Regions from separate parts of the Streptomyces sp. NBC_00122 genome, predicted to be linked through region 2. Evidence: riboswitches for the same ligand, from Rfam matches in the RefSeq annotation. Region 2 holds a riboswitch; each other region holds the start of a gene.
What was found. Region 2 has a riboswitch for cobalamin ahead of OG737_RS20440 (ribonucleoside-diphosphate reductase subunit alpha). Riboswitches for the same ligand answer to the same signal wherever they lie in the genome.

Region 1 (10,362 bases), 1.8 Mb from region 2:
CGGTCGTGCTCCATCAGGTGCCGGTCTGCTCGTACGCGTGTCCCGCGCGCAGCACGGCCGGGGCCGGGACGGACGCCGGGTCGCGCGGGTCGTGGCCGACCAGGGAGGCCAGGACCAGCGCGGCGTCCTCCACCGTGCGGGTGATGGGGCCGACGTGGTCGAGCGACCAGGACAGGGACGTCACGCCGTACCGGGGGACCAGTCCGTACGTCGGCTTCAGGCCGACGACCCCGTTCAGTGCGGCGGGTACCCGGATCGACCCCCCGGTGTCGGTCCCCAGCGCGAACGTGGCGGCTCCGGCGGCCACGGCGACCGCCGACCCGCCGCTGGAGCCACCGGCGACCCGCCCCCGGTCCCAGGCGTTGCCGGTCTGAGGTGTGGTCAGGCCGTAGGCGAATTCGTGCGTGTGGGTCTTGCCGACGAAAGCCGTGCCGGCCGCGGAGAGTTGCGCTGCGACCGTGGCGTCGGCCACCGCCCGGTGGCCGTCACGTACCCGGGAGCTCGCGGACGTGGCCATCCCGGCCACATCGATCAGGTCCTTCAACCCGGCGGGAATGCCGTGCAGAGGTCCTCTGATCCGGTCGGTGGCGGCCTCGTCCGCCGCACGTCGCGCTGCCTGCCGTGCGTGATCCGCCGTTACCGCGGCGTAGGCCCGCAGGCGCGGTTGGACCTGCTCGATGCGCTCCAGTACCGAGTCCACCAGCTCGACCGGAGACAGCCGCCGGGTCCGTATGGCCTCGGCGGCGTCGGCCACGGTCAGTTCAAACGGCTGCATCGTGCTGCTCCCCTCCCGCGCGGTACGCGGCGGCCGGCGGTGTGTCCCCGAAGTCCAGTTCCCGCAGGACGGAGACGACGGAATGGATGTGGTCGGCGGTGGCCGCCACTCCCGCGTGGCGCTCGTTCGCCAGCGGGAGTCCGGATCGCGCGGCCCAGCGAGCCGCCTCCGGCGGCGTGAGATCAGCGGCGGACATGTGTGGCCTTCCTGATCGGGCTGAGGGGCGGCGAGTGATCACCGCCACGCTAAAGCTAACAGGTTGCGTTAGCTGACGGCAGAGCCTACGTTACTTAAAGCGAACCAATCGCTTTTGAGTGTGGATCCGCCCTCCGTAGACGAAGGAAGACATCTCTCGTGCGCACAGCTCCGCCCGCCGAAACCGCCCCGCCCGCCGCCGCTCCGTCCTGGGCGATCGGTGACGTCACCGTCCACCGCATCGACGAGATCCCGCTGCCGCCGGAGACCGGCCCCTGGCTCCTGCCGGCCGCCACCGCCGACGTCGTCGCCGAACAGGGCTGGCTCCGGCCCGACTTCGCGGATCGCGACGGGATCCTGCGCATCGACAGCCACAGCTTCGCCCTGGTCGTGGACGGACTGCGCGTACTCGTCGACACCGGAGTCGGCAACGGGAAGACGCGCGCGAACCCGGCATGGCACGACCTCCGCACCGACTACCTCGCACGCCTCGCGGCGGCGGGGTTCGCTCCGGAGTCCGTCGACCTGGTGGTGCTGACCCATCTGCACACCGATCACGTCGGCTGGAACACGCGGGAAGCCGAAGGTGCTTGGGTGCCGACGTTCCCCAACGCCCGCTACCTCACGGCGAAGGCGGAGTACGACTTCTGGGCCGCGTACGACATGGAGGAGGCGCGGCGCGCCATGTTCCGCGACTCCGTGCATCCGGTCGAGGAGGCGGGTCTGCTCGACCTGGTCGACGTGCCGTCCGAGGGCATCGACATCGCCGCCGGTCTGCGCCTGGTGCCGGCCCCGGGGCACACTCCTGGCCACGTCGCCGTCCAGGTGAGCAGTGCCGGTGCCACGGCGGTGATCACCGGGGACTGCATCCATCACCCCGTACAGCTGGCGCATCCGGGAATCGGCAGCTGTGTCGACATCGACCCCGAGCAGGCCGAGGCGACCCGCCGTTCGCTGCTCGCCTCGCTCGCCGACACCGACGGCCTGCTCCTCGGCACTCACTTCCCTCCGCCGACCGCCGGCCGTGTCGTCACCATGGGCGACGCCTACCGGCTCGAGCCCGTGCCCGGCCGGGGCGCGGTGGCCGGAGCCTGACCGCCGGCGCATCGGGCCGCGGCGGCCGACGCGGGACCGCGGGGTGGAGTCGACCGCCTCGGTGGCATCCTGCGGCGGAGCGAACCGGCTGGAGGCGGCCTCTCGTGAACCCGCCGCGCCCGGTCAGCGGGACGTGTCGCCGCCGTTCAGGACGTCCTGCACGAGCCGGCGCGCGTAGGCGGCGGTGAGGTCGCCGGGACGGAAGAGGATGCGGTACATCATGGGCGCCACGACCCGGTCGAGGACCGACTCGACGTCGGGGGCGTCCTCGCCGCGCTCCGCGGCCCGGGTGAGCATGATGTCGATCTGCTCGGCCGCGTACGCGGAGCACCGCGCCGCGTTGTCACCGCCGGGGTCCCCGAGCAGGGCGTCGCGAATGTAGGCCCGGCCGATGGGAGAGGCCATCTCCTCGATGAACTGCTCGGCCCAGTTCCGCAGGTCGGTCGGCAGGTCTCCGTGGTCCCGCGGCGGAGCGTCCGGCCGCAGGTGCTCCACGGCGACGTCCGACAGCAGCTCCTGCAGGTCGCCCCAGCGCCGGTAGATCGTCGACGGAGTGACGCCCGCGCGGGCCGCGACGAGCGGAACGGTCAGCTCGGGGCGGCCCACTTCCTCCTGGAGTTCGCGCACGGCGGTATGGACCGCTTCCTGGACACGGGCGCTGCGGCCGCCCGGGCGAACCATGGGTTTGCGACTCATGTGAGCAGCTTAAAGCAAAGTCCTTGCTTCATGGGGCAACTTAAAGCGAACCGATTGCTTTAGCTCCCGAGGGTGAAGTAGCGTGCTTAAAGCAAATCATCCGCTTTAAGTCGGGAGTTGTTGATGGTGAAGCGCCTGCCCTTCGTGCTGGACGCATCCATCCTGATCACCCTGCTGGCCGCCTCCAGCGCGCCCACTCCCCTCTACCCCGTGTATCAGGACCGGTGGGAGCTGTCCGCGCTGTCCGTGACGGTGGTCTTCAGCGCGTACACCCTCGCCCTGCTGGCGGCCCTGCTCACCACCGGGGCCCTGTCCGACCACGTAGGGCGGCGTCCCGTGCTCATGTGCGCGCTCACGCTGGAAGCGGCCTCGATGGCAGCGTTCGCGAGCGCCGACGGCATGGGAGCCCTCATCGCCGCGCGCGTGCTGCAAGGACTCGCCACCGGCGCGGCCACCAGCGCGGCGGGGGCCGCCCTGGTCGATCTCGACGAGCCGGGGCACCCCGGCCGGTCCGCCCTCACCAACAGCATCGCGCCGGCGGCAGGGATGGCCGTCGGCGTCCTGACATCCACCGTGCTCATCCGCTACGTACCCGGGCCGACCGTGACCGTGTACCTCGCGTTGATGCTCGTATTCCTCGGGCAGGCAGCCGCCGTCTCCCTTTCCCCCGAGACCGCCCGTCCCCACACCGGGGCGTGGCGCTCCTTGCGTCCGCGCCTCGCCGTCTCCCCGGCCGCCCGCGGGCCCCTTGTGATCAGCGGCGGGGGAGTCATCGCCGTATGGGCGCTCGGAGGCTTCTACTCCTCCCTCGGCCCGGCCTTCGTCCGCCTCGTGGCCCCCGACGCTCCGCAGGCGGCCGGAGGCATGGTCTTCTTCACCCTGAGCCTGTCGGCGGCGCTCACGGTCCGGGCCACCCGCGGCCTACGCCCCGTGACCGCCACGCTCCTGGGCTGCTCGGCGGTTCCCGTTGCCGTGGCCCTGTCCCTGGCCGCCATCCACCTGGTGAGCCTGCCTGCCGTCTTCGCCGCGGCCCTCCTGGCCGGTGTCGCCTTCGGCGCGGTGTCACAGGGCTCGCTGCGCATGGTCCTCGCCCCGGTCCCGCAGCCCGACCGGAGCACGACGCTGGCCGCGTACTACGTGCTCTCCTACGTGGCGATGAGCCTGCCGGCCGTGGCCGCAGGCCTCCTGACGGAGGTGTACGGCCTGCGGACAGCGGCCCATCTGTACGCCGTCCTCGTCGCCCTGCTCGCCACGGCCGCGCTGCTCACCCTCGTTGCCGCCGCGCTCCCTCATCCCGGACCCGGGTTCCCCCGGAGCGTGGTCGCCGCCCCGGAGGTCCCCGCGGGACCACCGGCCGATGTCACGGTCGGACGAGGCCGTGTGGCCTGGGCACGGAGTGACCGCGGTAGTACACGAGGGTGAGAGGCCCGGAGCCACCGGACGAGCGGGTCGTGGGTCGGGGGTCCCCGCCCCGCCCCCCCGCTACTCCTCCAGCAGGCCCGGGACCTGCCGCGGCCGTCCGTCGGCGTCGATGGCGACGAAGGTCAGGACGGCGGTGGCGACCTCGGTGGCGGGAGTGGTGGTGATGTTCCAGCGTTCCGCGGTGACCCGGACGGAGACGGTCATGGAGGTCCGGCCAGCTCGTTCGAGCGTGGCGTGGACGGTCAGCAGGTCCCCGGCACGGGCTGGGGAGTGGAAGGTCATGCGGTCCACGGAGACCGTGACGGCGGGGCCGTCGGCATGGCGGCCCGCCGACGCCGCGGCCGCGTCGTCGATGAGCTTCATGACGACGCCGCCATGAATGGTCCCGTAGAGGTTGGTGTCGTGCTCGCTCATGATGTGGGCGAGGGTCACACGGGAGTCGGCCGGCGCCTTGTGGGCCCTGGCGCCTGCGGTGATGTCCGCGGTCACGGAGCTCTCCTTCGCGAGTCGTGCGGGGGCGGTCCCGGTGGACCGGCCGCAGGCGCGAAGGAGCGGCGGGCACGCATGCGCCCGCTGCCGCCGGCCCGCCCTCGAGGCCACCGAGATCTCCGTACGCGTCTTTCGCGCACGGGCAGCGGCAGGTCTTCGGACTCGCGGGCGGGCCGGCGTACGCATGGCGCGTACGGAGGCACCTACTGGCCGTTGCTTCCCAGGTCCGTCCCGGACCCAGTGCGTATGACGGCGGTCGTTCCCGCTCACCGCTGCGGGGCAGTCCCGGATTCCCACCGGGTTCCCTCTTGCGACGCATCCCGCCTGGCTGACGGGGCGAACCAGCTGCCGGGCCAGCCTAAGGGCTGTCCCGCGGGCGCGGGTGCCGCTCGTGCGTGACCCCCGCCTCACCCGGCCGGCTCCGGCTGCTCGGCGGCCGACCGTTGCCGCGGTACGGATTCGGCCTGCCGTAGGACCGTAGGACGGCCCGGCCGACCGCCAGGGCCGGGACCAGGACCAGGGGTGATGGAAAGTCACTGGCTTCCCGTGCCCTCCAGCGGCGAGACTTCCGGCGTGACGCTTCACGAGAATGAGATCCCCGTCGACGAAACGCTGGTCCGGTCACTGCTGAAGGCGCAGCGCCCGGAGTGGGCCGCCCTGCCGTTGTCGCCCGCAGGCGCAGGCACGGACAACACCATGTACCGGCTGGGCGATGACCTGCTCGTGCGACTTCCGCGAACCGCCGACAACGGACAGTCCGTGCGGAAGGAGCAGGAATGGCTGCCCCGCCTGGCGCCCCTCCTCCCGTGTCCGGTTCCCGAGCCCGTCCACGCCGGGACACCCACCGACGCCTTCCCGGTCGTCTGGTCGGTCTATCGCTGGATCGACGGTGACGAAGCCGGCCCGGACACCGTCCGGGACTGGGCCGCCTTCGGAGCCGACCTGGCGGCGGTCGTGAGGGAGCTCCACGCCATCGACCTCATGGGAGCGACCCGCGCAGATGGCCTCAGCTGGTACCGCGGAGGCAGCCTGGGGCCGTGCGACCAGTGGATCAGTGGATGTCTCGACGATTGCCGGACCACCGTGGGTTCTGAGCTCGACGTCGACACTCTGGAACAGCTGTGGCGAGCCGCGCTCGCACTGCCCGAGCCCTCCGGACCTCACGTGTGGCTCCACGGAGACCTCAAGCCGACCAACCTCCTGGTCCGGGACGGCAAGCTCCACTCGGTCATCGACTTCGGAGGACTCTCGGTCGGATTTCCCGACGCTGAGCACTCCACGGTCTGGGACCTGCCGCCACAAGCCCGACAGGCCTACTGGGACACCTTGAACCTCGACGATTCGACCTGGACCCGCGCCCGCGCCTGGGCGGTCGCGGTGGGCGTCAGCGGGATCTCCTACTACTGGGACACCTTCCCCGCCTTCGTCGCCGAATGCCGAGCACGCCTCCAGGCGATCCTCGCCGACGCCGCCACGCGTTGAGCGGCCTCCCCGACCCAGGAGGAAGCGCCGTACGGCGCAGGTTCAGTGACAGTGGGTGGGACGTTCAGAGCCCGTGCTGGTCGAGAACGGCCATCAGCTTCCGCTTGGTGTCGTTTCCGTCGACGGTGGCGGTGATCGCTTCGTCCCCGATCTCCAGCCGGGAGACGGCGGAGAGATAGCCGAGCCCCCGCTCGAAGGAACGCGCCCCCGCCAGTCGGCGCAGGTCCTTCTCGGTGAAACGCAAGGCATGTGTCACGGCATCCATTCAATCGAAGGGGAGGCCACCGGCACCACGTTTCGGTTCCCACGCCTTGGGCGGTCCGGGCCACGGCGGGGGCAGCCGTGCGGTTCAGCTCCGCAGGCACCACTCGACGAACCCCGCGACGCTTCCGTCCACCCCGGCCTCCTCGTTCGCCACCGCGGCCGTGCGGAAGAAGTGGACCTCCCGGAAGTTGAGTTCCATGGCCTGTACGAGGCTGTGCAGGCCGAGCGCCTCACGGAGCCAGGTCCGGGCGCCGGTACTGTCTTCGAGGCCGGCCGGTACCAGGCCGTGCTCGGCGAGCAGGTCCGTCTTGCTGATGGCGACCGCGAGGCGCGAGCGCTGCAGTGGGGCGCCCATCGCGGCCACGGCCTGGACCGAGCGGGCGAAGACCTCCTCCGGATCGACCGTGGAGCCGAGGGTGCGGTCCAGCAGCGGGCCGGGCGGCGGCTCCATGGTGGTCCAGAACGCCTTCACCGCCATCGGGTCCAGCACGAAGACGAAGGTGCGCGCGGCCCGTGCGTAGCGCAGCGCGTCGGTGTCCTCGCGGTCGACGAACCGCTCGCCGGCCGTGTCGAAGAGGTGGATCAGCCGCTGGGACCGGCCGCCGCCGAGGACGAAGGAGTGTGCGCGGGGCAGGGTCTTCTGGGTGGCGCGGGTGTGCCCCCGCATCCGCAGTACTTCGCGCAGCACCTGGTAGTTGGTGTCCGACTCCTCGTCGGCGAGGGTGATCGCCGGACCGCCGTTCGCCGCGGCGTGCTCCAGGGACAGCAGCATGGCCGCCATCAGCTGGGTCTTGCCCGCCGCCTGTCCGCCGATCAGCGGTATCACCACCTCGGGCATGTGGCCGGCGTCCGTGTTCATCGGCTTCCCGCAGTGCGGGTGGACGCAGTACGCCTGGAGCCGCGAGTTCCGGCCCATCAGCATCAGCAGCGTCGGCATGCGCTGTCCGCACTCGCAGCGGCGCCGGAAGATCCCGTACGTCCCCGGGCGGATGTCGGCGTGCCGACGCCGGCAGGTGGGGCTGGGGCAGTCGTACGACGGGTAGGGCACTCGCTCGAAGCAGTGCGGGCAGAGCATTCCGGTGCGCAGCCGCTTCATCCACAGCACTGCCCGGTCGACGGCCCTCAGGGTGCCGGCGAGGAGCCGGGCACCGCCCGTCAGCAGCGCCAGGACGAGCGCGTGCAGGGCGAACAGCAGGCCGAGCAGCGGAACGGCCAAGGCCGCGCCCGCGCAGAGTCCCAGGTACAGAGTCAGGCCGTACGGGATCGTGAAGGCCCGGTGCCTTGTCGGGGCGACGAACTGCCGTGAGGTCACGGCGCGGAAGGAATCGCCGACCGTGGTGGTGTACGAGCGCCCCTCCAGCGTGAGCAGTTGGCGCAGGTCGCGTGAGGCCGGACCGAAGAAGTAGTTGCGGTACGCCTTCACCTCCTCGTCCTGGGGGCGGTAGGGAGGCAGCGTCCGGAACTCGGGGGTGCGCCGGTACACGACGCCGACCAGCGTGCGTCCGTACCCGGCGAGCACCTGCATGACCAGCGCGAGACCCCGCAGGGTGGCGATGAAGGGGACGAAGGCCAGGTACCAGGAGAGCCCGAAGAGGAAGAGGACGGGGAGCAGGACGAACCTGACGATTTCAGCCACGGAGTGTCACCGTCCCTTCTTCTTCCGGGAGCTGTCGGATGCCGAGGTGCCGGACGCCGCGGTGTCCGGCGGGTCGGCGGCGGCGGGCGCGGTGCGCCGGCCGCGGAACCAGAGCTTGCGGGGCGGGCCGGGCCGCCGGGCCTCGGCCCCGTCGGCGTAGTGGTCGGCGAGTGCGGCCTCGTGGGGCCGCACCGCCTGCTCCAGCCGTTTCAGGTCCGCCACGTGCCAGTGCCCTTCGGGATGGGCCCGGATGGCCTCGACGATCTCCTCCTGGGCATGGGAGAGCCGGGCCCCCGCGGGCAGGGTGGCGACGGTGGCGACATGACTGAGCAGGATGTCGTCGATCCGTTCGCCTCCCGTCACCCCCTGGCGCACGAGCGACAGGTACCGGTCCAGGTCGCGGTTGTTCAGCTCCGCGAGGCGGCCACGGAACCGGCTGACATCGGCGGGCAGGCGCAGCAGGGCCGGCACCAGGTAGAGACGCTTCAACGCCCGCGGCGCCGCCCACGGGCCGGTCTGCTGGATCTCGAACGCGGCGAAGAGTTCCGTGGCCTCGCGGGCGTCACGGAGAGCGTCCTCCAGGTCGAGGGTGATCCGTACGCGCTCCGCGGCGTCTGCCGGCAGCCAGGCGAAGCGGCGCGGATGGGAGAGCAGGCGGCACAGGTCGAGACAGTCCGTGAGCGCGTCCTCGTCCTCGATCCCCTGGCTCAGGGCGCGGTCGAACCACTCGCCGACCACCGTGTCCACCGGCTCCGAGACGGGCAGCCCCGCCGCGATACGGGCCGCCTCCTGGTGCGTCCAGGTGCGCGAGGGCTGCCGCCACAGGCCGCGCAGCAACTCCTCGTCGGGCGACGTGCGTCCGCGGATCGTCAGGATCTTGAACATGAGCGGGACCGTGTTCCAGGGATCGCGCTCGGCCCTCGCCCGCAGGTGGTGCTCCAGGAGCAGGGGCCGGCCCACCAGGTCGCCTTCGCGCAGGAGCTCGGCGGGGAACTGCGCGAAGAGCTGTTCCTGCCCCGCGCGGCGTTCCAGCGCCTCCTCCACCGCCGTGGCCAGCGAGGTCCTCATCACGGGCAGGACGTGGACGAGTTCGGCCACCTCGTGGCGGAACCCCGGCGCGGGCGCCGTGGTCCCCAGCAACGCGTGGGACAGGGTGAGCGTCTCGCCCGCCATGACCTCCGGCGGCACCGGGAGGCGGGTGCCGACGGCCCAGAGCAGCAGGCGCGTGCGCTCGCGCGCGGTCCGTACCTCCGTCTCCAGCAGCCGTTCCCACAGGGCGGCGGCCCGCTCGCGTGCCGCCGGATCGGTGATCGGTACGGGCTCGACGGCGTCCTCGGCGGCGGTCGTGTAGGCCCGCATGCGCAGCCCGTACAGCTTTCCCTCGATCTCCCGGTGGACCGCCGGGTCACCGCCGGCCTTCGCGGCCGCGCTCAGCGCGGTCAGCCGGGCGTCGTCCAGGCCCCGGTGCTCACGGTGGATGTCCGCGGCCACGGCCGCCCGGCGCGCCCCCAGATGGTCTGCCCCGGCCAGCCAGTCGATCACCGCGTGGACGTCGGGCGCGGCGAGCGCGATGCCGCCGGAGGCCGCCGCCGCGGCGACGGGGGCGTGCCAGTCGTCCGCAGTCTCCTCCCCGCCCTCGGCGTAATCCGCCGTCCAGGACCAGACGGGCCGGACGGAGCCGACACCGATCCTGGTGAGGAGCCGGACCAGTGCGGGGACGGGCACCTCGGGGAACACGCCCCGGGCGAAGTCGAACACGGTGTAGGCCGCTTCGTCGTCCGGCGCGAAGGTGAGCGGCGGCTCGGGCACGGTGCCGATCAGGTGCAGCCGGCTGCGGGCCGGACGCAGGACGTAGGTGGCGAAGGACAGGCCGCGGGAGAGCGAGGGCGGCAGCAGGTAGGAGACCGCGGCGAACCAGTGCGCGATCTGCTCGGTCGAATGGTCTACCACCACCACCGAGCCGTGCTCGGTGAGCGCGGCGAACACGGCGGCCAGCAGCTCCGGCAGCCGGGCCGCGTGGGGATGGCCGCGCAGGAACTCGCCCACGGCGCGGACACCGAGCGGCCCGGGAGCGGGTCCGGCCAGCGTCGGGATCTCCGTGCTCGGGGACACCGTGCGGGTCCACACCGGCGAGTTCCACAACTCGATCGGCAGCATTCCGCCCCCGGCCGCCGGGAAGTCCTCACTGTGCAGGGCGTGGGCGAAGTAGTTGCCGAAACGCCGGGCGGAGTCGCGGCCCACGTACCGCACGCACAGCGCGGTGGCGCTGCGCCCCGCCCGGTCGTAGGGCCGGTAGCAGAGGTTGACC
Region 2 (10,362 bases):
CGCAGGAAGTGGTGGCGCAGGGCGGCCGCGTTGCCGAAGCCGCACCGGCCCGCGATCGCGTCGACGGTCTCGTCGGTGGACTCCAGCAACTCCTGGGCCAGCAGGACCCGCTGGCGGAGCACCCACTGGTACGGGGTGGTGCCGGTCTCCTGGAGGAAGCGGCGGGCGAAGGTGCGCGGCGACATGTGCGCGCGCTCCGCGAGCTGCTCGACGGTGATCTCGCCGTCCAGGTGGCGGGCCATCCACCCGATCACCTCGCCCAACGTGTCGCAGGCCGTGCGGGGGAGCGGGCGCCGGATGAACTGCGCCTGCCCGCCGTCCCGGTGCGGCGGTACGACCATCCGCCGCGCGATGGTGTTGGCCACCTCGGCGCCCTGCTCCTGCCGTACCACGTGCAGGCAGGCGTCGATGCCCGAGGCGGTGCCCGCCGAGGTGATCACCTGGCCCTCGTCCACGTACAGCACGTCGGGGTCGACCAGGGCTCGCGGGTAGCGGCGCGTCAGGGTCGGGGCGTGCATCCAGTGGGTGGTGCAGCGGCGGCCGTCGAGCAGGCCGGCCGCGCCCAGCATGAAGGCCCCGTTGCACACGCTCAGCACCCGTGCCCCCCGGTCCACGGCCCGGCGCAGGGCCGCCAGCAGCGGCTCGGGGTACTCGCGGGTCGCGGCCCGGCGGTCGGCCGGCACGCAGATCAGGTCCGCGCTCTCCAGTCGCTCCAGGCCGTACGGGACGACGATCTCGAAATGCCCGTCGCCGGTCGGGGAGCGCCGCTCCTGCGCCGCACATACGGCGAAGTCGTAGACCGGCAGTCCCATGTCGCTGCGGTCGATTCCGAAGACCTCGCAGAAGATCCCCAGCTCGAACGGGGCGACACCGTCGACGAGAGCCACGGCCACATTGGTCAGCATGGCCCCAGTGTGGCAGTAATTCGTTCTTTGATGACAGTCCTGCCACTCGTCGATCATGGCCGAACAGGCGGACAGTGGAGGTATGAGCACTTTCGTGAACTACCTCGCCGTTCTGGTCATCGCCGCCGTCCTGCTCGGGCCCAGCCTGTACGGGGCGCGCGGCGACCGGCGGATCGACCGGCAGCTGCGGGCCGCCGCGACCCGGCTGGTGTGGCTGCCCCGCCAGCGAGCGGGCGGTCTGCCGCCCACCCCGCGCCGGCGCGGCATCCGGTTCGTCACCTGGCGTCGGGGACGCATGGCCCACTGAGCCCCGGCCCCCGAACGCGAGGAGCCGGAACGCGGTCGTCCTTCGCGTTCCGGCTCCGTGCGCACATGCGCGGACGGGCTAGAAGTCCTCGTCCAGGTCGACCGTGCCCTCGACCGCGACCTGGTAGGCCGACGGACGGCGCTCGAAGAAGTTCGTCAGCTCCTGGACGCCCTGCAGCTCCATGAAGGAGAACGGGTTCTGCGAGCCGTACACCGGCGGGAAGCCGAGGCGGACCAGTCGCTGGTCCGCGACGCACTCCAGGTACTCGCGCATCGACTCGGTGTTCATGCCCGGCAGGCCGTCGCCGCACAGGTCGCGGCCGAACTGCAGCTCCGCCTCCACGGCCTCCTTCAGCATGTCGGTGACCTGCTGCTGGAGCGCGTCGTCGAAGAGCTCCGGCTCCTCCTTGCGGACCGTGTCCACGACCTCGAACGCGAAGTTCATGTGCATGGTCTCGTCGCGGAACACCCAGTTGGTGCCGGTGGCCAGGCCGTGCAGCAGACCGCGCGAGCGGAACCAGTAGACGTACGCGAAGGCGCCGTAGAAGAACAGGCCCTCGATGCACGCGGCGAAGCAGATCAGGTTCAGCAGGAAGCGGCGCCGGTCGGAAGCCGTCTCCAGCCGGTCGATCTTCTCGACCGAGTCCATCCACTTGAAGCAGAACTGCGCCTTCTCACGGATCGACGGGATCTCCTCGACCGCGTCGAAGGCGGCCGAGCGGTCGTCCGGGTCGGGCAGGTAGGTGTCGAGCAGCGTCAGGTAGAACTGGACGTGCACGGCCTCCTCGAACAGCTGGCGCGACAGGTACAGGCGCGCCTCCGGGGAGTTGATGTGCTTGTAGAGCGTCAGCACCAGGTTGTTGGAGACGATCGAGTCGCCCGTCGCGAAGAACGCGACCAGCCGGCCGATCATGTGCTGCTCGGAGGGCGTCAGCTTCGCCAGGTCGGCGACGTCCGAGTGGAGGTCGACCTCCTCGACGGTCCAGGTGTTCTTGATCGCGTCCCGGTAGCGCTCGTAGAAGTCCGGGTAGCGCATGGGGCGGAGCGTGAGCTCGAAGCCCGGGTCCAGGAGGTTCTTGTTGTCGGTGGAGCTCATTACTGGCAGGCCTCGCAGGACTCGGGGTTCTCAAGGGAGCAGGCCAGGGCATCGGCGTCGACGGCCTGCGGGAGCGGGGTGGCGGCGGCCGGGACGGCGGAGCCGGACGCGGCGCGGGCGATCTTCGTCGCCGGGCGGGAGCGCAGGTAGTACGTGGTCTTCAGCCCCTGCTTCCAGGCGTACGCGTACATCGAGCTGAGCTTGCCGATGGTGGGCGTCTCCAGGAACAGGTTCAGCGACTGCGACTGGTCGAGGAACGGCGTACGGGCCGCCGCCATGTCGATCAGACCGCGCTGCGGGATCTCCCACGCCGTGCGGTACAGCTCGCGCACCTCGGCCGGGATCCAGCCGAAGCCCTGCACCGAGCCGCTGGACTCGCGCAGCGCCTCGCGGGTCTGGGCGTCCCACACGCCGAGCTGCTTCAGCTCGTCCACCAGGTACGCGTTGACCTGGAGGAACTCGCCGCTCAGCGTCTCGCGCTTGAAGAGGTTGGAGACCTGCGGCTCGATGCACTCGTACACACCCGCGATCGAGGCGATCGTCGCCGTCGGGGCGATGGCCAGGAGCAGCGAGTTGCGCATGCCGCTCTCGGCGACACGGGCGCGCAGCGCGTCCCAGCGCTCCGGCCAGTTCAGCTCGACGTCGTAGTGGTCCGGGTGCAGGACGCCGCGGGCGGTGCGGGTCTTGTCCCAGGCGGGCAGCGGGCCGCTGCGCTCGGCGAGGTCGCAGGAGGCCTCGTACGCGGCCAGCATGATCCGCTCGGAGAGCTTGGTGGACAGGGCCTTCGCCTCGGGGGAGTCGAAGGGCATCCGCAGCTTGAAGAAGACGTCCTGGAGGCCCATCGCACCCAGACCGACCGGGCGCCAGCGGGCGTTGGAGCGGCCGGCCTGCTCGGTCGGGTAGAAGTTGATGTCCACCACGCGGTCGAGGAAGGTCACGGCGGTGCGGACGGTCTCGTCCAGCCGCTCCCAGTCGATGTCGGGACCGTTCGCCGTGTCGATGACGAACGCGCCCATGTTGACCGAGCCGAGGTTGCAGACGGCCGTCTCGCCGTCGTTGGTGACCTCGATGATCTCGGTGCACAGGTTCGAGGAGTGGACGACCGAGCCCGGCTCGGCGGTCTGGTTCGCCGTGCGGTTGGAGGCGTCCTTGAAGGTCATCCAGCCCTGGCCGGTCTGCGCGAGGGTGCGCATCATCCGGCCGTACAGGTCGCGGGCGGGCATGGTCTTGCGGGCCAGGCCCGACTCCTCGGCCTTGCGGTAGGCGGCGTCGAACTCGTCGCCCCACAGGTCCACCAGCTCGGGTACGTCGGCCGGGGAGAACAGCGACCAGTCGGCGTCGGCGTTCACGCGGCGCATGAACTCGTCCGGCACCCAGTGGGCGAGGTTCAGGTTGTGCGTACGGCGCTGGTCCTCACCGGTGTTGTCGCGGAGCTCCAGGAACTCCTCGATGTCCGCGTGCCAGGTCTCCAGGTAGACGGCGGCGGCGCCCTTGCGCCGGCCGCCCTGGTTCACGGCGGCGACGGAGGCGTCGAGGGTCTTCAGGAACGGCACGATGCCGTTGGAGTGGCCGTTGGTGCCGCGGATCAGCGAACCGCGGGCGCGGATGCGGGAGTACGACAGACCGATGCCGCCGGCGTGCTTGGAGAGGCGGGCGACCTGGTGGTAGCGGTCGTAGATCGAGTCGAGCTCGTCCAGCGGGGAGTCCAGCAGGTAGCAGGAGGACATCTGCGGGTGCCGGGTGCCGGAGTTGAAGAGCGTGGGGGAGGAGGGCAGGTAGTCGAGGCGGCTCATCAGCCGGTACAGCGAGGCCACTTCCTCGACGGCGCGCATGCTCTCGTCCTCCGCGAGGCCGCAGGCCACGCGCAGCATGAAGAACTGCGGGGTCTCCACGACCTGGCGGGTGATCGGGTGGCGCAGCAGGTAGCGGCTGTGCAGGGTGCGCAGGCCGAAGAAGCCGAAGCGGTCGTCGGCGCCCTCGATGAGGGCGTGCTCCACCAGCGCGTCCAGGCGGCTCGCGTGGATGCGTACGAAATCGGCCGTGCGGTCGGCGATGAGCCCCTCGCGGTGCCCGACCGCGACCGACTCGGAGAAGGAGGTGGCTCCCTGGCCGGCGGCCTCGTCACGGACGGCGAGCGTCAGCAGCCGTGCGGCGAGGCGGGAGTAGGCCGGGTCCTCGGAGATGAGCCCCGCGGCGGCCTCGGTGGCCAGGGCGCGCAGTTCGGCGTCGTCGGCGGCGGAGCTGCGGCCGCGCAGCGCGGCGGCGGCGACCCGGCCGGGGTCGGTGTCGGGGAGGTCCGCCGTCAGTTCGGTGAGGGTACGCAGCAGCGTGGCCCCCGGGCCCTCGGTGTTGTCGCCAGAAGTGGACTCGGCGCGCGGTGCGGAAGGCGCGATGGTCACGGCGGGAGCTCTCCCTCGCTCGGCCCGGACATCGGCGGGGCGGGGCGCGAGCGGGCGCATGCGGGCGTGGCGGAACGCGTAGACCGCATGGCGTCCACCGGCCCAACCGCGAGGCCCGGACGTATCGGCACCCGGTTCGGTCGAGCCGGGCGCGCTGTCGGCAGGTCCTCGGACTTGGCTATGCACCGATCGGTGCACTTCATACCGTTGCGGGACAGTTCCGGATTCGCACCGGATTCCCCTGCGGCGACAGCAGGCATGAGCATACATGTGGGGGCGGCCGGATGCGGCAGCCCCTACATGTTGTGTCGGCGTGGCTACAGCTTCAACCGATAAGTGTGCAACTTCAGGTCGTCGATGGGTGACCAGTCCCGCTCGGGAGTGCGTACGAAGCCCAGTCGCGCGTAGATCCGGTGGGCGCCGGCCATGGAGTGCTGGGTGGAGAGCACCAGCGCCGTCACGCCCTCGATGGCCCGGGCCCGTTCGACGCACGCCCGCACCAGGGCCTCGCCGGCACCCTGGCCGCGAGCGTCGTGGGCCACGGCGAGCATCCGGAACTCGGCCTCGTCCGGGCCGGCGATGTCGGCGAGCGGGCTGCCGGGCGGGGCGAAGGTCACTCCGCCCAGGACCCGTCCGTCCCGTTCGGCGACGAGGACCTCGGCCTCGGCGGCCCGGCCGGCCACGTCGCGCAGCACGTGCAGGTACTCGTCGTCCTCGCCGAAGTCCAGGTGTCCGTCGGCGAGGTAGGCCCGGGCGGTGATCTCGCCCAGTTCCGCGTGGTCGGCGGGCCGCACCGGCCTGATCGTGATGTCCATGCAATCGAGTCTGCCGGAGGCATGGCGAAGAGACCCACCCTTTTACGGCGGGGCCCTTCGGCTGCCCCTCAGCAGCAGCGGAAGCCCTCGCGGGGGTCCGCCTCGCGCGCGTCCGTGCGGGCCCGCTCGAACTGCCGGCGGGTCAGGACCCGCGCGTCCGGGTCGTGGGAGCGGGCGTGGGCCACGTACCGGTCGTACGCCGCCTCCCCCGAGAACTCCCGTACGTAGAACCGGGCCCGCGCCAGCACGCCGCGCAGGCTCGTACGGCCGCTCGTGGAGCCGCTCATGAGGACAGGGGCTCCTTGGCCCGGCCGCCGCCCGAGTCCAGGCCGGCCAGGGCCAGCTCCGCCCTCTCCTCGGCGGTCGGGATCAGCCCGGCCGGAGCGATGATCTTCGACTCGGTCCACGGGACCTCGGCGAGCTTCACGGACTCCGGGCTGCTGACGGCCTTGAAGCAGGTCCGGGCCGCGTCCGCCAGCACGATGATGATGAGGATCGCGAACAGGGCCGACAGGGCGCCGTCCACCGTGGCGTTGGTGACCACGGTGTGCATGTCGTCCATGTTCTTGGCGGGCGGCAGGACCTTGCCCGCGTCGATCCCGGCCTGGTACTTGTCGCGCTGCGCGAAGAAGCCGACCTTCACGTCGTCGGAGAAGATCTTCTGGTAGCTCGCGGTGAGCGTGACCGCCACGTCCCACGCCAGCGGAACACCCGTCACCCAGGCCCACTTCAGCCGGCCGGACTTGACCAGCAGGGTGGTGCAGACGGCCAGGGCGACCGCCGCGAGCAGCTGGTTCGCGATCCCGAACAGCGGGAAGAGCTGGTTGATGCCGCCCAGCGGGTCCTTGATGCCGACCCAGAGGAAGTAGCCCCAGCCGAGGACGACGATGGCGCTCGCCAGCCAGACGCCCGGCTTCCAGCTGACGTCCTTGAAGGGCTTGTGCACGTTGCCGAGGGTGTCCTGGAGCATGAACCGGCCGACGCGGGTGCCCGCGTCGAGCGTGGTCAGGATGAACAGCGCCTCGAACATGATGGCGAAGTGGTACCAGAAGGCCTTCATCCCGGCGCCGCCGAGGACGGCCGAGAAGATCTCCGACATTCCGAGTGCGAAGGTCGGCGCGCCGCCCGTACGGGAGAGCAGGGTGGCCTCCTCCACGTCCTTCGCGGCCTGGGCGAGTGCGTCCGGGGAGATGGCGAAGCCGAAGTTGGTCACCGCCGTCGAGGCGGTCTCGACCGTGGTGCCGATGACTCCGGCGGGGGAGTTCACGGCGAAGAACAGACCGGGCTCGATGATGCAGGCCGCGATGATCGCCATGACCGCGACGAACGACTCGGTGAGCATCGCGCCGTAGCCGATGACCCGGACCTGGGTCTCCTTCTGGATCATCTTCGGCGTGGTGCCCGAGGCGACCAGCGAGTGGAAGCCGGACAGGGCCCCGCACGCGATGGTGATGAAGACGAAGGGGAACATCGAGCCGGCGAAGACGGGGCCGTCGCCGCGGGCCGCGAAGTCGGTGACCGCGGGCATCTTCAGGGTCGGCATCGCGATCACCACGCCCACGGCGAGCAGCGCGATCGTGCCGATCTTCATGAAGGTGGACAGGTAGTCGCGGGGCGCGAGGAGCATCCACACCGGCAGCACCGACGCGACGAAGCCGTACACCACCATCCAGATGACCAGCGTCTCCTTCTCCAGCGTGAAGGTGGAGGCGAAGGAGGACTCGGCGACCCAGCCGCCCGCGACGATGGCGAGCAGCAGCAGCGCGACGCCGATGACGGAGATCTCGGTGACCCGGCCCGGGCGCAGCACGCGCAGGTAGAAGCCCATGAAGAGGGCGATGGGGATGGTCATGCCGATGGAGAAGACGCCCCACGGGGAGTGCGCCAGCGCGTTGACGATGACGAGTGCGAGCACCGCCAGCAGGATGATCATGATGGCGAACACGGCGACGAGGGCGGCGGCACCGCCCACGGGGCCGATCTCGTCCCGGGCCATCTGGCCGAGCGAGCGCCCGTCGCGCCGGGTGGAGAAGAACAGCGTGACCATGTCCTGGACGGCGCCCGCGAAGATGACGCCCGCGACGATCCAGATGGTGCCCGGCAGATAGCCCATCTGGGCGGCGAGCACGGGGCCGACGAGCGGGCCGGCGCCGGCGACGGCCGCGAAGTGGTGGCCGAAGAGCACCCGCCGGTCGGTGGGGTGGAAGTCGACACCGTTGTCGAGGCGTTCGGCGGGGGTGGCCCGCGTCTTGTCCACCTTCAGCACGCGGTGCGCGATGAACCGGGAGTAGAAGCGGTAGCCGATCGCGTACGAGCCCAGGGCGGCGGCGAGCAGCCAGGCGGCCGAGATCTCCTCGCCGCGCGAGAGCGCGAGCACGGCCCAGCCGAGGGCGCCGATGAGGCCGACGAGTACCCACACGGCGATGGACTTCGGTGAAGGCGAGCCCGGAGCGCCGCCCGGACTCGCCGCGGCCCGTTCTGTACCAGTAGCTTGCGGTTCCGCCATGGCTCTCGTCCCCTCGTCGATCACTGCCCAAGCGCAGGGAATCTACGGGGGATTGCCCGGAGAACGTAAGACCCCGTCCGTATTCCGGTATGTGGGACCGAGTGCTAGACGGCGGGTCGCTTGAGCCTGGCCACGAACTTGTAGCGGTCGCCCCGGTACACCGACCGCACCCATTCGACCGGCTCGCCGTCCGCGTCCAGGGAGTGACGGGAGAGCATCAGCATCGGCAGTCCGACGTCGGTGCCGAGCAGGCCCGCCTCGCGCGGGGTGGCCAGCGAGGTCTCGATCGTCTCCTCGGCCTCCGCGAGGTGGACGTCGTACACCTCGGCGAGAGCGGTGTAGAGGGAGGTGTACTTGGCGAGCGAGCGGCGCAGGGCGGGGAACCGCTTGGCCGACAGGTGGGTGGTCTCGATGGCCATCGGCTCACCGCTGGCCAGCCGCAGGCGCTCGATGCGCAGGACTCGTCCGCCGGTGTTGATCTTGAGCAGTCCGGCGAGGGTGTCGTCGGCGGTCACGTAGCCGATGTCGAGGAGCTGGGAGGTCGGTTCCAGTCCCTGGGCGCGCATGTCCTCCGTGTACGAGGTCAGTTGGAGGGCCTGCGAGACCTTGGGCTTGGCGACGAAGGTCCCCTTGCCCTGGATCCGTTCCAGCCGTCCCTCGACGACGAGCTCCTGGAGGGCCTGGCGGACGGTGGTCCGCGAGGTGTCGAACTCGGCCGCGAGCGTGCGCTCCGGCGGCACCGGCGTGCCGGGTGGCAGCGTTTCGGTCATGTCGAGCAAGTGCCGCTTGAGTCGGTAGTACTTGGGTACGCGCGCCGTGCGGGTGGCCGCCCCGCCTTCCGGCTCCGTGGTCGCCCCTTCGGTGGCCATCGCCGCCCGCCTTCCCGACTCCAGTTTCGCTGCCGTCACCGGCTCCTCCGATATGTGCGGTCACATCGTGACACGTGTGGGGGGACAGGCCTTCTCTCTCCCCAGGTGTCGGTCCGATAACGGACCGAGCACCCGCTCATTAGACCCTTGACACCCCTAAAGGTCTAGGCCAAGCTCCAGCTACTGGTCTACACCAATATGGATCAGATCCCGGCCCCACGGGCAGTACTTGGTACGTATGTCACCGCGGCGGGCGAGGGAAGTTGCAGGCAGCATCCCTGAGGAGGGTGGCGTGAAGCGCAAGCTCATCGCGGCGGTCAGTGTCGCGGGCATGATGGCCGGAGTCGCGGCGTGCGGCAACGGCGGCGACGACAAGGGCACGACCGACGCGGGTGGCGCCAAGGAGATCACCGTCTGGGTGATGGACGGCTCCGCGCCGAAGGCCTGGATCGACGAGGTCAACAAGGAGTTCTCGGCCAAGCACCCCGGTGTCACGGTAAAGGTCGAAGAGCAGCAGTGGAAGGGCATCCAGGAGAAGGTCACCACGGCCCTCTCCGAGAACACCCCGCCGGACGTCCTCGAACTCGGCAACACCCAGACCGCCGGCTACGCGGTCACCGGCGGCCTCGCCGACCTGACCAAGGACAAGGCCAAGCTCGGCGCCGACGCCTGGCAGAAGAGCATGCTCGCCTCGGCCGAGTACGAGGGCAAGCTCTACTCCGCTCCGTGGTACGCGGCCAACCGCGTCGTCGTGTACGACAAGAAGGCCTTCGCGAAGGCGGGCGTCACCCCGCCGACCACCCGTGACGAGTGGGTCGCCGGCCTCGAGAAGCTGAAGGCCGCGGACCCGTCCACGCAGCCGATCTACCTCCCCGGACAGAGCTGGTACGTCCTCGCGGGCTTCATCTGGGACGAGGGCGGCGACCTCGCCGTCAAGGACGGCGGCAAGTGGAAGGGCGGTCTCGGCACCCCCCAGGCCGCCTCCGCGATGGAGTTCTACAAGAAGCTCCAGGCATACTCCACCGCCCCCAAGGACAAGGACGAGGCCACCCCGCAGCAGTCCACCGACATCGTTCCCAAAGGCGGCGTCGCCTCCTGGATCGGTCTCGGCTGGGAGGCAGGCGGCGCGGAGAAGGCCCTGAAGGACGCGGGCAAGGAGGCCGACTTCGGCTACTTCCCGATCCCGGGCAAGACCGCCGACAAGACCGGCACCGTCTTCCTCGGCGGCTCGAACCTCGCCGTCGCCGAGCGCTCCAAGAACAAGGAGCTCGCCAAGGAGTGGCTGGCCCTCGCCGCAGGCAAGGACCAGATGGCGAAGTACGCCGCCGAGACCAAGGGCGCGCTGCTCCCCAACCAGGCCGGCGCGAACTTCGCCCCCGCCGCGGGCTCCTTCGCCGAGGCCATGGGCAAGGCCGGCGTCAACGGCAAGATCACCCCGGTCACCCCGGGCTGGGCGAACGTCGAGA
Region 3 (10,362 bases), 230 kb from region 2:
CTCCGCGCAGCACGGCGGGCCCGTCCTCGTACGCGTAGCCCGCGCCCACCAGTTCCACCAACGGCCTCACAGGTACAACTCCTTCAGTACGAGCGTCACGGCGGTCAGACCGGTCAGCAGTGCGGCGCAGGCGGCCAGGAACCGCCAGGACAGCGTCGCCTCGGGGACGAGCACGCGCAGCGCGCCGTCGTAGCCGCGCCCGGCCAGGCCCGACTGGAGCCGCGCCGCGCGGTCGAAGGCCCGTACGAACGAGGTCGCGGCGAGACCGCCCACCGAACGCCATGCCGCCGCCCGGCCGGTGGTGCCGAGCCGGGCCGCCTGGGCCTGCCGGATCCGGGCGAGGGAGTCGAGCAGCAGGAACCCGATCCGGTACATGACCAGGGCCACGTCCACCACGGGAGCCGGCACCCCCGCCCGGACCAGCCGCGGCAGCACGTCCGAGACCGGGGTGGTGAACGCGAACAGCAGCACACCGAGCGAGGCCGCCGAGGTGCGCAGCAGCAGCTCCGCGGCGTGCCGGGGGCCGTCCGGGGCCAGCGAGACGATCCCGCCGGGCCCGCCGACGGCGAACAGCAGCGGCAGCGCCCCCGTGAAGCAGAAGCCGAGCGGGATCCGGAAGGCCCGCCACAGCTGCCGCCCGGCCACCCCGGCGGGGCCGAGGAGCACGGCGAGGGTGGCCGCGGCGACCAGCGGACCGCCTGGCCACGGGGGCAGGCACACCGCGGTGACGGTCAGTCCGATCCCCAGCAGGGCCTTCTCCAGCGGGTGGCGGTGGCGCCAGCGGCTGCTGTGCGCCGCCGCGTCGATCGGCAGCACCGGCTACGACTCCGTGGCGGACGTGGACGCGGCCGCGGCGGCCGCCGCCTCCGCTCCCTGGCGGCGGCCCTTGCGGACGCCGAAGTAGTACGCGAGCACGCCCGCCCCCAGCGCCGCCTGGAGGGCGAACAGCGCCGACTCGATGTCCGCGGACGGGGGTTCGTACAGCGGCGAGAACCAGGGCTCGTAGTCCGGCTCCAGCTCGGTGATGGCCGCCTCCGCCTGCGCGTCGGCGCCGCTGAACGGCTCCTCCTTGCCCTCGCCCAGGCCGAGCACGAGCGGGAGCACGGCCAGCGCCGCCACCAGGAGCAGCAGCAGGGTGTTGATCTTCGCGTTCCTGGTCATCAGGCCGACGCCTCCTGCTTCGTCCCGGATCCGGTGAGCTTGGCGACGCCGAGCCGGACCAGGTCCGACTTGCTGGACTGCATCAGCAGCCGCATCACGAGCACCGTCAGCAGCCCCTCGCTGACCGCGAGCGGGATCTGGGTGAGCGCGAAGATGCCGGCGAACTTCTCCAGCGCGCCCAGGAATCCGGTGCCCGGGTCGGGGAAGGCCAGCGCCAGCTGGACGGAGGTCACGCAGTAGGTGACCAGGTCGGCGAAGAAGGCGCCGAAGAACACGGTCACCATCAGCGGCAGGCCGGACTTCCGCAGCAGCCGGTAGACGCCGTAGCCCGCCCAGGGTCCGGCGATCGCCATCGAGAACACGTTGGCGCCGAGGGTGGTGAGCCCGCCGTGCGCCAGCAGCAGCGCCTGGAAGAGCAGGGTGATCGTGCCGAGCACCGCCATGATCGGCGGCCGGAAGAGGATGGCCCCGAGCCCGGTACCAGTGGGGTGGGAGCAACTGCCCGTCACGGAAGGGATCTTCAGGGCGGACAGGACGAACGTGAATGCTCCGGATGCTCCGAGCAGCAGCGTGCTCTCCGGATTGGCCTTCACCTCGCGGGTGAGGGCGCGTACTCCGTGTACGACAAAGGGAGCGGACGCGGCGCCCCAGGCGACCGCGTGCAACGGGGGCAGAAACCCCTCGGCTATATGCATGAGTGGGGAAGACCTCTCCAGCACCTCGTGGATGGACAGCGCGCCCCGGCCGGTCTCCTGGCTCACGGGTACTGATGCCCGGACTCCGCCTTCCCGGGGCCGTGCGGTCTCCCGCGCGGGCCCAGTGGCTTCCGTAGGAATGGAGCCGGACTTCCCGATCACAGTGGCGAGGGCCGCACCGGTTTCGCACCGGTTTCCCGAACACCAAGGCCCATTGACCCTAGTCGGCCGCGCGGAGAGGTGACAAACCGCTCCGAACACCACCAGGCGGTGCCCGGAGTACGGCAGGTGGCCCAGCCCGTCGGGCGCACGGGGGAGCGGCCTGGTGAAGTGGAGGGCGCAGTGCGGTACACGTTCCCCCACCAGGGCGGTACGCGAGCCCGGCTCGCTCCTGCCGCGTGAAGGAGACAGGACGATGGCGGAGGCGGGAGAGAGGTACGGGGACCTGCGGGCCCTGGTGATCAACTGCACGCTCAAGCGGTCGCCGGAGCGCAGCCACACCGAGGGCCTGATCGACCTCAGCCGCGGCATCATGGAACGCCAGGGCGTGCAGGTCGAGGTCGTGCGGGCGGTGGACCTCGACATCGCCACGGGTGTGTGGCCGGACATGACCGACCACGGCTGGGAGACGGACGAGTGGCCGGTCGTCTACAGCAAGGTGATGGGCGCCGACATGCTGACGCTGGCCGGGCCGGTGTGGCTGGGTGACAACTCCTCGGTCATGAAGCAGGTGATCGAACGTCTCTACGCCTGTTCGTCGATCCTGAACGAGGCCGGCCAGTACGCCTACTACGGCCGCGTGGGCGGATGTCTGATCACGGGCAACGAGGACGGTGCGAAGCACTGCGCGATGAACGTGCTGTACAGCCTGCAGCACCTGGGGTACGTGATCCCGCCGCAGGCGGACGCGGGCTGGGTGGGGGAGGCCGGCCCCGGTCCCTCGTACCTCGACCCGGGTTCGGGCGGCCCGGAGAACGACTTCACCAACCGCAACACCACCTTCATGACCTGGAACATGCTCCACATGGCGAGGATGCTGAAGGACGCCGGCGGCATCCCCGCCCACGGCAATCAGCGGTCGGAGTGGGACGCGGGGTGCCGCTTCGACTTCGAGAACCCCGAGCACAGGTGAGGGACGCTCCGGCAGGCACCCGGGCACGGACCTCCGCGATCCACGGAGGGGAGGGCGGCTCAGATCGACCGCGAGCGATTCTTGAGAACGCTGACGTTCTGGCTGCGTCCGGCATTCGCGCTCCGCGTGGTGAACCGATTCCAGAGAATCGCGGGGTTCGACCGCTCGATGGCGCTGGCTTCCAGCATGCTGACCACGATGGTCTCCCTCGCGATCCTCTGCGGCGCCGTTCTGGCCGGCATCGGTGACAAGGACGTCGCCGACCGGATCATCGAACGGTACGGCCTCACGGGGGCCGGAGCCGACGCGGTGCGGAAGCTCTTCTCCTCGGCGGCCGACACGAGCCTCGGCGTCCTCGGGGCCCTGTTCCTGCTGATCTCCACGCTGAGCTTCGCGCGGGCGGTGCAGCGGTTGTTCGAGCAGACGTGGGAGCTGCGGCCATTGAGCGTGCGCAACACGGTGAACGACGCGAAGTGGGCCCTCGTCTTCGTGCTCTACGTGCCGGCGAGCGGCTGGCTCGTCGCCGTCACCGGCCGCGGACACCTCACGCTGGCGGTGAGCCTGGCCGAGGCGTCGCTGACCGGGATCTTCCTTATCTGGGGCGGCTGGATCCTCTCGGCGAAAAGGATCGCCTGGCGTGATCTCCTGCCGTTCGGAGTCATCGCGTCCGTCGCGACGGCGGTCTATTTCGTGGCCGCGGAGCTCTATCTGCCGCGCCTGTTCAACTCCTACGCCGACCGCTACGGCGCGGTGGGCGTGGTCTTCGCGATGCTCTCGTCGTTCTTCGCCGTCGTGCTGGTCGTGGTGGGGTCGGCGGCGCTCGGCCGGGAGGTGCACGACGAACTCGGCCGGATCCGCCAGGGCGAGCGGCCGCCCGATGACGAGGTCCGCCGCGAATGGGACAACGTGGTCGGCCAGATGAGAGAGCGGTGGCACACCACCCGGGGGAAGATCACTCGTTTCCGGCCGGCCCGGAAGCCGAAACGGCCCTGAGCGGGTGTTCCCGTTCAGACGTCGGGGGTGGCGATGATGTGGCCGGCGGAGACGGCAGCGGTGAGCGCGGCGTGGTCGGAGACGGTCTGGTCGGCGTAGGCGAGTGCGAAGTCGGCGACGGCCCGGTCGAAGGCGTCGCCGTTGCCGAGGTAGCCGGCGATGGCGATGCGGTCGCCGGTACGGGCGTGGGCGCGGGCCAGGGCGATCCCGCACAGTCCGGCGTAGTCGCGGAGCGCGGACGGGGTCATGGTCTCGACCACCGCCGATCCCTTCATGTCGCGCAGCTGGCGGCAGTAGAAGTGGCGCCCCTCCGGTCCGGTCGTCCAGCCGAGGAAGATGTCGCTGGTGGCCTGCATCAGCCGCTGCCCCGCGACCACCCGGTGGCCGTGATGGTCATGACTGCCGGCCGGCAGGTGTGCCTCCAGCACCGACGGCACGGCCTCCTTGATCTGGAGGAAGAGCGGGTCCTGCTCGTCGCGGCCGGTCAGCAGGGCGATGTAGCAGCGCGTGCCCACGCTTCCCACGCCGACGACCTTCCGGGCCGCGTCGACGAACCGGTAGCGGTCCAGCAGGAGGCGGCGCTCCTCGGGGAGGGTGCTGCGGTACTCCCTGAAGATCTTGTCGACGGCCTGTGTCGCGCGCCGGCCGGCGTTCTCCAGCAGAGGGGGGTCGTCGATGATGCGTCGGCGTCCGTCCCGGATCTCGGTGAGCTTGTCGAGCGCCTGCAGGCTGGTGCGTCCGCGGGCGCGCTCCAGGTTCGCCTCGGCCCGTCCCCGCTGCTTGCGCTGGCGGATCAGGGGGAGTACCTCGTAGGGGTCGATCCGCTGGTACCAGACGGCGAGCTCGCCCTGCCCGGCCAGCTGCCGCATGGCGCGCCGGTAGGTCTCGGCAGCGGAGAGAGCGGCCTGCCACGCGCGTGCGTCACCTTGCCCCCGGTCGCGGGCGGCCACGGCGACGCTGGCGGCGAGCCGCTTGACGTCCCATTCGAACGGGCCGGGCAGGGTCTCGTCGAAGTCGTTGAGGTCGAACAGCAGGGCCCGTTCGGGTGAGGCGAAGACGCCGAAGTTCATCAGGTGCGCGTCACCGCAGAGCTGGACGGTCAGACCGGTGTTCGGTACGGCGGCCAGGTCCGCGGTCATGACGGCGGCCGCGCCGCGCAGGAAGGTGAACGGGGAGACCGCCATCCGTCCGTAGCGGATCGGCAGCAGCTCGGCCACCCGGTCGGCAGCCTGCCGCTGCAGCACCCACAGGGGATCGGGACGGTCCTCGGCAGGGGTCCACCGGCCGTGCGAGGCCCGGCTGACCTGCTTGCGGACCGCGCGCCCGATCCGGGCCCGGTCGGCTGGACTGGTCATGGTCTGCTCCTTGTCGCTCCGCACCCTGACCGAACGGCGGGGACGGCGGATCGCGGGCGAGGCCTATTCCTTCGTCGCGGCTGCCTGCAGGGTCGGCCACTTGAATTCGATCTCCAGCTCGATCTCCCCGTCGCCGACCTCGACCTCGATTTCGGTGCGGAGTTCGTCGGGGATCCGCAGGGTCAGCGTTCCGGGCCCGAGATCCAGTTCGGCCGTGCCGCCGCGCCTGAGGGCGTCCGCGAGCGCGGAGAGCTGATCGGCGGCCTCAAGGCGTGTCAGCGAACTCTTCTGCTCGAATTCGAGGTCCTTCACGGCTGTCTCCAACCTGGGGGGAACGACAGACATGGCTAATTGTGGCGGTATGTCTCATAGAGGGCATCTTCATGTCGGGCGGGCGAAGGCCAGCGCGACGACTTCGCGCCAGTCGGGGGGCGGGGCGGGCGTGCGGGACCCGGGCCGGTCCTTGGGTACCAGAACGCGCAAGGCGCCCGGACGGATGGTGCAGGTGACGGGGGCGGGCAGGGTGAGGGCTTCGCCGTCCACGGCGACCGCGATGCGGTCGCCGTCCGAGGTGACGACGATCCTGCGGGAGGTCAGTACGTGCAGACCTGCCGCACGGGCCCCTCTGACGGCGACGTCCGCCGCCTGGGCCGCATTGCCCACCCGGATCCCGACGACGCCCAGCGACCCCTGGTCGAGCCGGGGCCTGCGGCCGCCCGCGGACGTGGGATCGGGGGTGGAGTACGGGTTGTTGCTGACCAGGAGGGCCTGCTGGGACTCCAGCTTCGTGTCGTCCGTCTGCGCGTCGAGCGGGCGGCCGGAGTATCCGAGCAGGAGGTCCGGCAGCGCGTCCAGGATCGAGCCCGCCTTGGCGTCGCGGTATTCCGGGCGCTGCACGACCTGTGCGTAGACGCCGAACGAGGCCGTGTTGACGAAGGCGCGGCCGCCCACGACGCCCAGGTCGATCCGGAGTTCCTCCCCGTCGGTCAGCGCGTCCAGGCACCGGGACGGGTCCTCCCGGTCCAGGCCGAGGTCCATGGCGAAGTGGTTCCTGGTGCCCGCGGAGATCGCCAGGAACGGCAGGCCGTGCTCGGCGGCCACCTCGGCCACCCGGGCCTGGGTGCCGTCGCCGCCGGCCACCCCCAGCAGGTCCGCGCCCTCGGCGACCGCCCGGCGGGCGATCGTCGCGAGGTCCGCCTCGCCCTCGCCGCCCAGCAGCACGACCCGGGCGCCCAGCGCCTCGGCCCTCTCGACCAGCCCGAAGCGGCCGACCTTGCCGCCGCCGGACTTCGGGTTCATGATCAGTACCGGATGCCGGGGGAGGGAGCACGGGACGGCACGCATGCCTTCGGGTTTCCGCGCCCGCAGCAGCGCCCACCGCGAGCACGCCACGGCGGCCGCCCACAGTGCGATCGCGGCCAGCAGGGTGGGCCACAGGCCCGCCCGGGTGTAGAGCACCAGGACGGCCACGGGCGCGGCCACCGCGACCAGCACCCCGGCCGCCCGCACCGCCCCGCGATGGGACAGGGCCCACCACGTACCCATCGCCGTGAGCGCCGAACAGGCCACCCCGGCGGCGAGGATGACCAGACCGCCGAACCCGCTCGCCGCCACCAGCGACACCGCCGCTCCCAGCGCGCAGACCACGGCCAGGCGCGCCGACGCGCGTGCGCGCGCCGGCGTGCCGGATCCGGGCGACAGGGACATCGTCCTCACCCGCCGCGGATGGTGCTCAGGACTCGGATCGGGATTCGGCTTCGGCCACTGCGATGGCGATCCCCAGAGCCTCCGTGATGTGGGTGGCCGCGGACATGACGCGGGCGGTGCCCACGATCGGCGCGATGGCCACCAGGACGTCCTGGAGCTTCTGTGCGTCCACGCCGGATTCCATGGCGGGGCCGGCGTGGGCGACGTAGGACATCGCGGGCGCGTCCATGGCGACGAGCGCGGCGATGCGGGTGAGGATGAGGGTGTCCGCGGACAGGCCGCACCGCTCGAGCGAGTCGAGCGTCATGGCGGCGAGGGTGTCGAGGACAGGAGTGTCGGACGCAGACGTCATGCGGTTCATCTCCTGACGGGATCGGGGGGCTGACGCCGTCAGTGGAGGGGAACCGGGTTCTCCTGCGGCGTATCCCTGTCCATCGACCTTAGGAACATTTCGGACTGTGCGCATCCCGGGGTTCAGCACCCGCTCTGGTGCGCGATGTCCACGACGAACCGCTCCGGCGAGTGCAGGGAGAAGGTGCGGTAGTACGGGACCGTGTCGAAGGCGGCGCCGAAGGTCACGTACCCCTCGAAGTCGCCGGTCAGGGCGAGGCCCTTGAGCTTGCTGAGGTTGATCTTCTGGAGCGCGGGCCCCTGGTAGGTGCTGTGGCCCGCGTCGTCGTGGGCGGCGGCGGGGTTGAGGCGGATCTCCAGGAAGTACTTCCCGGCCAGCGGCACGGGCTTGCCGGACCCGTCGTAGAACAGGTGCGGGACGGAGGTGACGCTCACCCCGGGGGCGAACCCCCGCAGGTCGATGACGATCCGGTCGTAGGTGGGGTGCCCGCCCCAGCGGGCGTTGACGACGAGCGGTGTCTGGATCTGCGTCTGGGTCCGGGTCCGGGCGGCGATGGCGGCCGAGGCCGGCGCGGCGGACGAGAGCCCGGCGGCGAGCAGGGCGCCGGAGGCCAGGGCCACGATCCGGCGGAAGGTCGGGTGGATCATGACGTCCCCTCGATTCTCGGGAGGCGGGGACTTGTGACACAGCCTAGGACGCCGTAGCGGACCCAGTAGTTCCACTTCTCCTTCCGCAATTCCTCCGGTACGCAACTCCCCTTGGTGGCAGGCTGGTTGAGTGGAATCCGACCCGCTCGACACAGGAGAGAACCGGATGCGCCGACGCCGTCTTACGCGCCGTGGAACGGTCGCCGTGGCTCTCGTCCTGGCGGCCACCGCCTGCGGCGGCGACGCGGACCGAGAGGTCTCGCAGGAGGGCAAGGGCGGCTACCACTGGGCGGCCACGGACGAGATCTGCAACGTGCTGCCCTACGGCGAGCTCGCCGACCCGCTGGGTGCGCGCGAGGAGGCCGCGGACCGGATCAAGCGGTCCGGTGGGGGCGCCCCGGGCGTCAAGTGCGAACAGCCGCTCGTCGAGTCCGGCCCGGCGAAGTACGGCAGCGTCAAGGTCGAGCTGGACCTCGCCTACACCGAGAGCGTCGACTTCGCGAAGGACGTCTTCGCCAGGGGCCGGGAGGACACGGTCAAGGCCATGCCGGACAGCGGCCTCACCGAGGTGAAGGGCGTCGGTAAGGAGGCCTACCGGTTCGCCTACGACAAGCCGACCGAGCTGCGCCAGGTCCGTGAGCTGCGCCTGCGGGACAGCAACCTGATGATCGACGTGACGGTCACGGCCGAAGCGCGCACCCAGCCCACCCCCGAGAGCCTGAAGGCGTACGACGCGTCGGTGGACGACTTCGCCAAGGGCGTCCTCAAGGCCCTGCGCCGCGGACAGTGAAGCGGACGGCGCCGCGGACGGCGCCGGACAGCGCGCAGGGCCCGGCGCGTGCTTGAGTTCTAGTGGTCGTCGCAACACCCCAGCTCAGGGGATGCGATGGACTTCGAGGTTCGGGCGGATCGACGGCCACAGGGACGCAAGAAGTTGAGCCGCGAGCGGGAGACATACCTTCTGCTCGTGGATCAAGGGACTTCTCACCTGGACGCCTGCGGGATCGTTGGCATCAACGACGGGACAGGCAGGCGATGGCGTAACGGCCGGCAGGCGTCCGGGAAGAACAAGGCGGCACCGCCTCTCGTGGAAACGGGGCCGTGGCGGTACACCGAGGCCCCAGAGCCGGCGGCCGCCCAGGAGCCCGAGGACGACGCTCCTTCGCGCTACCTGCGCGAGGCGGACCGGATCCACGTAGCCGACCGCCTCCGGGAGAAGGCGTCAGTCCGCACGATCGCTGCCGAGCTGGGACGCAGCCCGTCCACCATCAGCCGGGAGATCCGCCGCAACCGCACGGTCCTGCCCAGCGGCCAGTGGTACTACCGACCGCATGCGGCCCACCGGCGAGCAATTCGGCGACGGCCTCGGCCGAAGGTCGGCAAGATCGGCCAGAACCCGGAGCTCCGTGACTTCGTCCAGCATCACCTGACCCTGCGCTGGAGTCCCGAGCAGATCTGCCACGCTCTGCGCAGACGCTTCCCCGCCCGGCCGGAGATGCACGTGGTTCACGAGACGATCTACCAAGCTCTCTACGTCCAAGGCCGCGGCGAGCTGAAGCGGGAACTGACCCGCGCTTTGCGGACCGGACGCGCAGTGCGCCGGCCCCATCGCCACTCAGCACGCCGCAGGAAGCGGTTCCCCCACCCAATGGTGATGATCAGCGAGCGGCCCGCAGAAGTCGCAGACCGCGCTGTCCCCGGGCACTGGGAAGGCGACCTCATCATCGGCAGCAACTCCCGCTCCGCCATCGCCACCCTGGTCGAACGCAGCACTCGCTACTTGATGCTGGTCCACCTTCCCAACGGCCACGGAGCCGCCGCTGTCCGCAAGGCACTGGTCGACACGGTCCAGACCCTGCCGCCCCACTTGAAACGGTCCTTGACCTGGGACCAGGGCGCCGAGATGGCCGCCCACCACGCTTTCAGTGTCGCCACGGACGTGCCGGTCTACTTCTGCGATCCCGGCAGCCCCTGGCAGCGAGGCTCGAACGAGAACACCAACGGCCTCCTGCGGCAGTACTTCCCTAAGGGCAGCAGCCTGTCCGGCCACACCCGGGACCACTTCGACGCAGTCGCTGCCGAACTCAACAGCCGCCCACGCAAGACGCTCGGCTGGGAAACCCCAGCCGAGCGCCTGTCTAAACTGCTCGCCACCACGCGTCGGTGATCACGTGTGGCAACGACCCCTGGGATTCGCCTATGAGCTGGGCCTTCGCCGTGGAGCGGGTGACGGGAATCGAACCCGCGCTCTGAGCTTGGGAATCACCGGGCCGTCACGGAGGGGGTTGACGCTGACCAGCGCAAACGGCCTCTGGTGATT

Region 1: linked by a shared signal. The riboswitch ahead of OG737_RS27745 (acyl-CoA thioesterase) and the one ahead of OG737_RS20440 (ribonucleoside-diphosphate reductase subunit alpha) in region 2 are both predicted to bind cobalamin.
Region 3: linked by a shared signal. The riboswitch ahead of OG737_RS21490 (energy-coupling factor ABC transporter permease) and the one ahead of OG737_RS20440 (ribonucleoside-diphosphate reductase subunit alpha) in region 2 are both predicted to bind cobalamin.

The regions. Positions count from the first base shown of each region.
Region 1 covers NZ_CP108191.1:6,058,073-6,068,434, forward strand. The annotation lists partial or broken gene OG737_RS27715 (alpha/beta hydrolase) at 1-14, opposite strand, end outside; partial or broken gene OG737_RS27720 (amidase) at 20-775, opposite strand; gene OG737_RS27725 (hypothetical protein) at 762-971, opposite strand; gene OG737_RS27730 (MBL fold metallo-hydrolase) at 1,130-2,065, shown strand; gene OG737_RS27735 (TetR/AcrR family transcriptional regulator) at 2,189-2,761, opposite strand; gene OG737_RS27740 (MFS transporter) at 2,885-4,183, shown strand; gene OG737_RS27745 (acyl-CoA thioesterase) at 4,244-4,672, opposite strand; cobalamin riboswitch at 4,823-4,982, opposite strand; gene OG737_RS27750 (aminoglycoside phosphotransferase family protein) at 5,246-6,154, shown strand; gene OG737_RS27755 (hypothetical protein) at 6,219-6,410, opposite strand; gene OG737_RS27760 (TRAFAC clade GTPase domain-containing protein) at 6,504-8,054, opposite strand; gene OG737_RS27765 (GTPase-associated protein 1-related protein) at 8,061-10,362, opposite strand, start outside.
Region 2 covers NZ_CP108191.1:4,267,932-4,278,293, forward strand. The annotation lists gene OG737_RS20425 (helix-turn-helix domain-containing protein) at 1-905, opposite strand, end outside; gene OG737_RS20430 (hypothetical protein) at 988-1,212, shown strand; gene OG737_RS20435 (ribonucleotide-diphosphate reductase subunit beta) at 1,291-2,307, opposite strand; gene OG737_RS20440 (ribonucleoside-diphosphate reductase subunit alpha) at 2,307-4,706, opposite strand; cobalamin riboswitch at 4,848-4,979, opposite strand; gene OG737_RS20445 (GNAT family N-acetyltransferase) at 5,024-5,521, opposite strand; gene OG737_RS20450 (YbdD/YjiX family protein) at 5,590-5,808, opposite strand; gene OG737_RS20455 (carbon starvation CstA family protein) at 5,805-8,027, opposite strand; gene OG737_RS20460 (GntR family transcriptional regulator) at 8,132-8,896, opposite strand; gene OG737_RS20465 (extracellular solute-binding protein) at 9,189-10,362, shown strand, end outside.
Region 3 covers NZ_CP108191.1:4,499,626-4,509,987, forward strand. The annotation lists gene OG737_RS21475 (ATP-binding cassette domain-containing protein) at 1-70, opposite strand, end outside; gene cbiQ (cobalt ECF transporter T component CbiQ) at 67-816, opposite strand; gene OG737_RS21485 (energy-coupling factor ABC transporter substrate-binding protein) at 820-1,161, opposite strand; gene OG737_RS21490 (energy-coupling factor ABC transporter permease) at 1,161-1,856, opposite strand; cobalamin riboswitch at 1,886-2,104, opposite strand; gene OG737_RS21495 (flavodoxin family protein) at 2,272-2,988, shown strand; gene OG737_RS21500 (hypothetical protein) at 3,048-3,185, opposite strand; gene OG737_RS21505 (hypothetical protein) at 3,175-3,981, shown strand; gene OG737_RS21510 (DUF2252 domain-containing protein) at 3,996-5,336, opposite strand; gene OG737_RS21515 (amphi-Trp domain-containing protein) at 5,400-5,648, opposite strand; gene OG737_RS21520 (diacylglycerol/lipid kinase family protein) at 5,718-7,043, opposite strand; gene OG737_RS21525 (carboxymuconolactone decarboxylase family protein) at 7,069-7,395, opposite strand; gene OG737_RS21530 (hypothetical protein) at 7,518-8,042, opposite strand; gene OG737_RS21535 (hypothetical protein) at 8,248-8,832, shown strand; gene OG737_RS21540 (IS30 family transposase) at 8,929-10,209, shown strand.